2 regions of the Geopseudomonas guangdongensis genome follow, and region 2 is predicted to be linked to the other one. Evidence: predicted binding sites of a transcription regulator. Region 2 holds the regulator's gene; the other holds the start of a gene.

Region 1 (3,479 bases), 700 kb from region 2:
TCTGGCGGGGCAACAAAACCGGGATGATACCCGCATTGAGGGAGGCTGCGAAGCGTCCCCCACGAGAAAGCAGAACATGGTTGAAAACAACGAATTGCGCAAAGTCGGCCTCAAGGTCACCCTGCCCCGAGTGAAGATCCTGCAGATCCTCGACACCGCTGCGCAGCGCCACATGAGCGCCGAGGACGTGTACAAGGCGCTGATGGATGCGGGCGAGGATGTCGGTCTGGCGACCGTCTATCGGGTGCTGACCCAGTTCGAAGCGGCCGGCCTGGTCGAGCGCCACAACTTCGACGGTGGCCATGCGGTGTTCGAGCTGTCCGACGGCGAGCACCACGACCACATGATCAATGTCGATAGCGGCGAAGTGATCGAGTTCATCGATCTGGAAATCGAGCGCCGCCAGAAGGCCATCGCCGCCGAGCACGGTTTCGATCTGGTCGACCACAAAATGGTGTTGTACGTCAGCAAGCGCAAGTGAAGCGCGGCCTGGCGGCCAGTGATGCAAACGGCGACCCGCGGGTCGCCGTTTGCGTTTTCGGGGCGGGTGTGCGGCCTGCCGGTTTCAGGCGGCGGCCTGGCGCGTGGCGCCCTGCACCATGCGCCGGGCATGGGCCAGCGACTCGCGGGTGAGATCGAGGCCGCCGAGCATGCGCGCCACTTCCTCGATGCGCTGATGCGGGGTTAGGCAGGCCACGGCGGTGCGGGTCTCGTCGCTGCCGCGCTGCTTGTGGACGAACAGGTGCTGGTGGCCCTGGGCGGCGACCTGCGGCAGGTGGGTGACGGTGATCACCTGGCCGCGCTCGCCGAGGCGCCGCAGCAGCTGGCCGACCACTTCGGCGGTGGGGCCGCCGATGCCGACGTCGACCTCGTCGAACACCAGGGTCGGCACCCGCGAGGTCTGCGCGGTGATCACCTGGATGGCCAGGCTGATGCGCGACAGCTCGCCGCCGGAGGCGACCTTGGCCAGACCCTTGAGCGGCTGGCCGGGGTTGGCGCTGACCTGGAACTCCACCTGCTCCTGACCCTGCGGTTGCGGCTCCTCGCTGCTGCACGGCTGCAGGGCGATGGCGAAGCGGCCGCCGGGCATGCCCAGGCGCTGCATCTCGGCCTCCACCGCCAGCGCCAGGTTGCCGGCGGCGTCGCGGCGCAGGTGGCTGAGGCGCTCGGCCAGGGCCTGGTAGCGCTGGGCGCAGGCGCCAAGTTCGCTGCCGAGCCGCTCGACGCTGGCGTCGTCGGCGTCCAGGTCCTGCAGCTCGCTGCGCAGCTGGGCCTGCAGGGGCGCCAGTTCGCCGGGCTGGATGCGGTGCTTGCGGGCCAGGCCATAGATGCTGTCCAGGCGCTCCTCGATCTGCTGCAGGCGCTGCGGATCGGCGTCGAAGTGGTCAACGAAGCGGTTGAGACCGGCCACGGCCTCCTCGACCTGGATCTGTGCGCTGGCCAGCAGGTTGACCGCTTCGTCGAGCGCCGCCGGCTGGCCCTGGCCGCCGCCCAGGCGCTGGATGCTGCCGTGCAGGGCGCTGAGCACGTTGCCGCCGTCGCTTTCGCTGCACAGGTCGAGCACCTGGCGGCAGGCGCCGAGCAGGGCGTCGGCATTGCTCAGGGCCTTGTGCTCCTGCTCCAGCGCCTCCAGTTCGTCGCTGCCGAGGGCGAGGTTGTCGAGTTCTTCCAGCTGGTAGCTGAGCAGTTGGCGACGTGCCTGCTGCTCCTCGCCGCTGCGGCTCAGGCGCTGCAGTTCGCTGCGCAGCTGGCGCCAGCGCTGTGCGCTCTGCTGCACCTGGCGGGCCAGCTCGCCGGCGCCGGCGTAGGCGTCGAGCAGGCGGCGGTGGGTGTCGGGCTTGAGTAGCGACTGGTGCTCGTGCTGGCTGTGGATGTCGATCAGCAGCTCGCCGAGCTGCTTGAGGTCGCCCTGCGGGCAGGGCGTGCCGTTGATGTAGCCGCGCGAGCGGCCCTCGGCGGTGATCACCCGGCGCAGGATGCACGGGCCTTCGCCGTCCAGGTCGCGCTCGGCCAGCCACTGGCGCGCCTCGTCGATGCCGGCGAGGTCGAAGGTGGCGAGGATGTCGGCCTTGTCGGCGCCGGGGCGCACCACACCGCTGTCGGCGCGATCACCGAGGGCCAGGCCCAAGGCATCGAGCATGATCGACTTGCCGGCGCCGGTTTCGCCGGTGATGACGCTCATGCCGCCCCGCAGCTCGAGGTCGAGTTGTTCGACGATGGCGTAGTTGCGGATCGACAGGTGGACCAGCATGGCGGCGCTCCCGGAGGCGGTGTCATTTCTGGTTATTTATACAGTACATTTTTCCCGTTCGCCAAGTCCCCCTTGAAGCCGGCGCGCGCGCCCCCATATAGGCGGCTGAATCCAGGGCCCTTGCGCCCGACCGCCGCTTTCCGAGGAGACCCCCATGGCTGACGAACACATTCTCGATCCGCAGACCGCCGAGGCCGCCGTGCAGGACGAGGCGCCTGCCGCTGCTGGCGACGACCTGGCGCAGCGCGTGGCCGCACTGGAGGAGCAGCTGGCCGAGGCGCGCGACCAGTCGCTGCGGGCGGTGGCCGAGCTGCAGAACGTGCGCCGCCGCGCCGAGCAGGATGTCGAGAAGGCGCACAAGTTCGCCCTGGAGAAGTTCGCCGCCGACCTGCTGCTGGTGGTCGACAGCCTGGAGCGCGGCCTCGAGCTGTCCGATCCGGCCGACGAGGCGATCCGTCCGATGCGCGAAGGCATGCAGCTGACCCTCAAGGCGCTGCTCGACACCCTCAAGCGCTACCAGGTCGAGCAGCTCGATCCCCATGGCGAGCCGTTCAACCCCGAGCACCACCAGGCGATGGCCATGGAGGCCAATGCCGGCGTCGAGCCGAACAGCGTGCTCAAGGTGTTCCAGAAGGGCTACCTGCTCAACGGTCGCCTGCTGCGCCCGGCGATGGTGGTGGTCAGCAAGGCCGAGTGAGCAAATCGCCGGGAATGCCCTTGAAAGTCGTCGGGGCATCCCCATCTGTAGTGCCAAGCCAAATGAGTCATCCGGACGGCCCCGCGGGGGCCGGCGGAATCCAAGTTTCGGGAGAGTGAATATGGGCAAAATCATCGGTATCGACCTGGGCACCACCAACTCCTGCGTGTCCGTGCTGGAAAACGGCGTGGCCAAGGTCATCGAGAACGCCGAAGGCGGTCGCACCACCCCGTCGATCATCGCCTACACCAACGACGGCGAGATTCTCGTCGGCCAGAGCGCCAAGCGCCAGGCGGTGACCAACCCGCACAACACCCTGTACGCGGTGAAGCGCCTGATCGGTCGTCGTTTCGACGAGGACGTGGTGCAGAAGGACATCCAGCTGGTGCCCTACACCATCGCCAAGGCCGACAACGGCGACGCCTGGGTGGAAGTGAAGGGCCAGAAGATGGCGCCGCCGCAGATCAGCGCCGAAGTGCTGAAGAAGATGAAGAAGACCGCCGAGGACTACCTGGGCGAGCCGGTCACCGA
Region 2 (3,479 bases):
CACTGCGGACAGGGCGCCTCGTCGATGAACACGGGACAACCGGCCGGCACCTGCTCGAACAGCGCCAGCAGGTCGGCGTTGCGCAGGCGGATGCAGCCGTGGGAGCGCGGCACGCCCATGGGTTCGCTGTCGGGCGTACCGTGCAGGTAGATGTAGCGGCGGAAGGTGTCGACCGCGCCGAGGCGGTTGCGCCCCGGCTCGCAGCCGCTCAACCAGAGGATGCGGGTGAGGATCCAGTCGCGCTGCGGAAAGTGCGCCGCCAGTTCGGGGGTCCAGATCTCGCCGGTCCAGCGCCGCCCGACCAGTACCGCCCCCGAGGGCAGTCCGGCGCCGATCTTCGCCCGCACCCGATGCCGGCCGCGCGGCGTGCAGCCCGAACCCTGGCGCTCGCCGGGGCCGTTGAGGGCGGTCGACACCGCCAGGCGCAGGCGCAGGCGGCCGGCGGCGAAGCCGTACAGGCACTGGTCGGCAATCGAGATATGCAGGGCGTCGAGCATGGCGCGGGGACTGGCGGGAATGGACGGCTAGCTTAGCCGATCCGCCGCCCGCCGGCAGCTCAGTCGTGCGTGGTCGCGACCTTCTGGCCGCGCGGCAGACGTTGCGCGGCGATCAGCGCCGCATCGTGCAGGACGCTGTCGGCACGCAGGCCGGCGGCCATGAACGGCACCATCAGGCGCACTACCTGCTCGGTCGAGGTGTGCACGCCGAAGTCGCTCTCGGCCATGCCGCGCAGCGCCTTGATCCCCGACATGCTGAACGCCGCGGCACCGAGCATGAAGTGCATGCGCCAGAACAGCTCCAGCGGCGGAATGTTCGGCGCCGCCTCGTGCATCAGCTGCCTGTAGCGACGGAACACCGCGCCGTACTGGTCCTCCAGATACTGACGCAGATTGCCCTGGCTCTGACTGAAGGCCAGGCCAAGCAGACGCATGAAGATCGACAGATCGCTGCCACCGCGGGGTTTGACGCCCAGCGCCTGGCTGACCAGCAGGTCGAGCAGTGCTTCCAGCGACGGCGCGGCCTGGCCGCTGCGCGCATCCAGCTCGCGTTCGAGGCTCTGGCAGAAGGGATCGAGAAAGCGGGCGAAGACCGCCTGGATCAGCGCAGTCTTGGAACCGAAGTGGTAGTTCACCGCCGCCAGATTGACCGCGGCCTTGCTGGTGATCAGGCGCAGCGAGGTCTCGGCGAAGCCCTTCTCGGCGAACAGCTGTTCGGCCGCATCGAGAATGCGCTCGACGGTTTCCGACTGAGCCATGGACACCCCACCTCTGACGAACATTCGTTTGAAACATACGTTTCAGCCGTTCGCCCTGTCAAGGGGGCCACGCCTGCCCCAGTCGGCACGACGCGCAACGCCCAGGCGGCGCGCAAAGAGGTTGCCACACCCCACCCCCTGTATATACTTCCAGCCTACAGACAGCAAACCGAGCACGGCTCATGCAGAAACTGACACCGCGCCAAGGCGAGATCCTCGCCTTCATCAAGCTCTGGCTGGACGAGCACGGCTACCCGCCGACCCGTGCCGAGATGGCCCAGCAGCTGGGCTTCCGCTCGCCGAATGCCGCCGAGGAGCACCTGCGCGCACTGGCCCGCAAGGGAGCGATCGAGATGATTCCCGGCGCCTCGCGCGGCATCCGCATCCCCGGCAGCGAGCCGGCACCGCGCGAGGACGAGCTGCCGATCATCGGCCGCGTCGCCGCCGGCGCGCCGATCCTCGCCGAGCAGCACATCGAGGACAGCTGCCGGATCAGTCCGGAGCTGTTCTCGCCACGCGCCGATTTCCTGCTGCGCGTCCACGGGATGAGCATGAAGGACGCCGGCATCCTCGACGGCGACCTGCTCGCCGTGCATGCCTGCCGGGAGGCCAGCAACGGCCAGATCGTGGTGGCGCGGATCGGCGACGAGGTCACCGTCAAGCGCTTCCAGCGGCGCGGCAAACGGGTGCAGCTGCTGGCGGAGAACCCGGACTTCGCACCGATCGTCGTCGATTTGGACAGCCCGGAACAGGATTTCGTCATTGAGGGCCTCAGCGTCGGCGTGATCCGCCGCTGACCCGTGGACAGACCCGGCGCAACAGCGCCGGGCGTTGCCTCAGTGCAGGACCCGCGCCTGCTCCTCGAACTCCGCCTCGTAGTCGCCGTCGACCATGCTGCCGGCCACTTCCACGCCGACATTGAACATCGCCTTGGCCACCTCGATGTGCTGGCCCTGCAGGAATGCCTTGGCCTCTTCGGAGAATTCGAGGGTCACCAGCGCCTCCTCGTCGTCGCCACGACGCAGGACGATACGGCCGTCAGACAGCTCCACGATTTCCAGAAAGGAGGTCGGCATTTAGGGGTGCTCCGCAGACAAAGGCCGGCATTGTACCAGCGCCCGGCCAGCGCGCCCTAGCCCGCCCGGCCCCTCACCACTCGCTCATGCCCTGGCGAAAACGCAGCGCCAGCGCGCGGATCTGCCGCTGCCAGTCGCCCAGCATCGCAAGGTCCGGCGCCGCCGGCTGCGCGCCGCCGACCTCGACCGCCACGATCACCGCCACGGACGGATCGACCTTGGCCTTGCGTGCCTCGCGCGGCGGCTCGAACAACTGGCGCCAGGCCGTCAGCAGCTCGGCCAGCCAGCTGTGGCGATCCTCGGCCAGCTCGACCAGCTCGGCCAGCTCGGGGCCGGGCGCGGCCTCCAGCACGGCCCGCTCCAGCAGTTCCTCGACCCGCCCGGCACCCGCCTGGGGCAGACGGTAATAGCCGGCGATCTCGTGGCACAGGCCGAGCAGCGCGCCGTACAGGTGAAACAGCGCGGTCTCGCGGGCGGCCTGGATCTGCGTCTGCGCATTGAGCGCCTGCGCCGCCTCGGCGGCCTGCCAGGCCTCCAGGGCCAGACCGGCGAAATAGAGTTTCTGGTTGGTGCGGGTATACAGCTCGTTGGCCATGACGGAATCCTCGACAGAGGACCGAGTATACGCCGCCACCCCGCAGCGCCGCAGCGCCCGGAAACGACGAAGCCGGCCGGGCGTTCGCACGCCCAAGCCGGCTTCGTCGCTAGCACCCGAGGAGGCTCAGCGCTTGTCTTCGACCTTCCACTGGCCGTCGACGTAGAAGGCGCGCCAGCCGCTGGGCTTGCCGTCCACCTCGCTCTGCACGTACTGCTCCTTGCTCTTGCGGCTGAAGCGGATCACCGCCGGGCGGCCTTCGGGGTCCTGCACCGGGGCGTCGAGCAGGAAGTGGTACTTGGCATCCAGCTCCTCGCGGTGCGGGATCAGCTCGCTGACCAGCGGCGCACGGGTTTCGCGATTCTTGGGGAACTGGCTGGCCGCCAGGAACAGGCCGGAAGCACCGTCGCGCAACACGTACACGTCGTCGACCTTGGCGCAGCGCAGCTCGGGCATCTTGATCGGGTCGATCTTCGGCGGCGCCGCCTCGCCGCTCTTGAGCAGCTTGCGGGTGTTCTTGCAGGCGCTGTTGGTGCAGCCGAAGAACTTGCCG

What was found. Region 2 encodes LexA, which represses DNA repair genes until DNA is damaged. Its sites were predicted from a motif close to CTGTNTNNNNANACAG; they were not measured.
Region 1: recN (DNA repair protein RecN) is a predicted target of LexA. The motif match lies at 2,280-2,295, and genes of this name have one in related genera.

The regions. Positions count from the first base shown of each region.
Region 1 covers NZ_LT629780.1:1,472,456-1,475,934, forward strand. Annotated here, with positions in the region: gene fur (ferric iron uptake transcriptional regulator) at 77-481, shown strand; gene recN (DNA repair protein RecN) at 566-2,251, opposite strand; gene grpE (nucleotide exchange factor GrpE) at 2,406-2,948, shown strand; gene dnaK (molecular chaperone DnaK) at 3,070-3,479, shown strand, end outside.
Region 2 covers NZ_LT629780.1:2,170,756-2,174,234, reverse strand. Annotated here, with positions in the region: gene BLU22_RS10245 (L,D-transpeptidase) at 1-497, opposite strand, end outside; gene BLU22_RS10240 (TetR/AcrR family transcriptional regulator) at 557-1,255, opposite strand; gene lexA (transcriptional repressor LexA) at 1,438-2,052, shown strand; gene BLU22_RS10230 (hypothetical protein) at 2,092-2,331, opposite strand; gene BLU22_RS10225 (DUF6586 family protein) at 2,405-2,926, opposite strand; gene topA (type I DNA topoisomerase) at 3,053-3,479, opposite strand, start outside.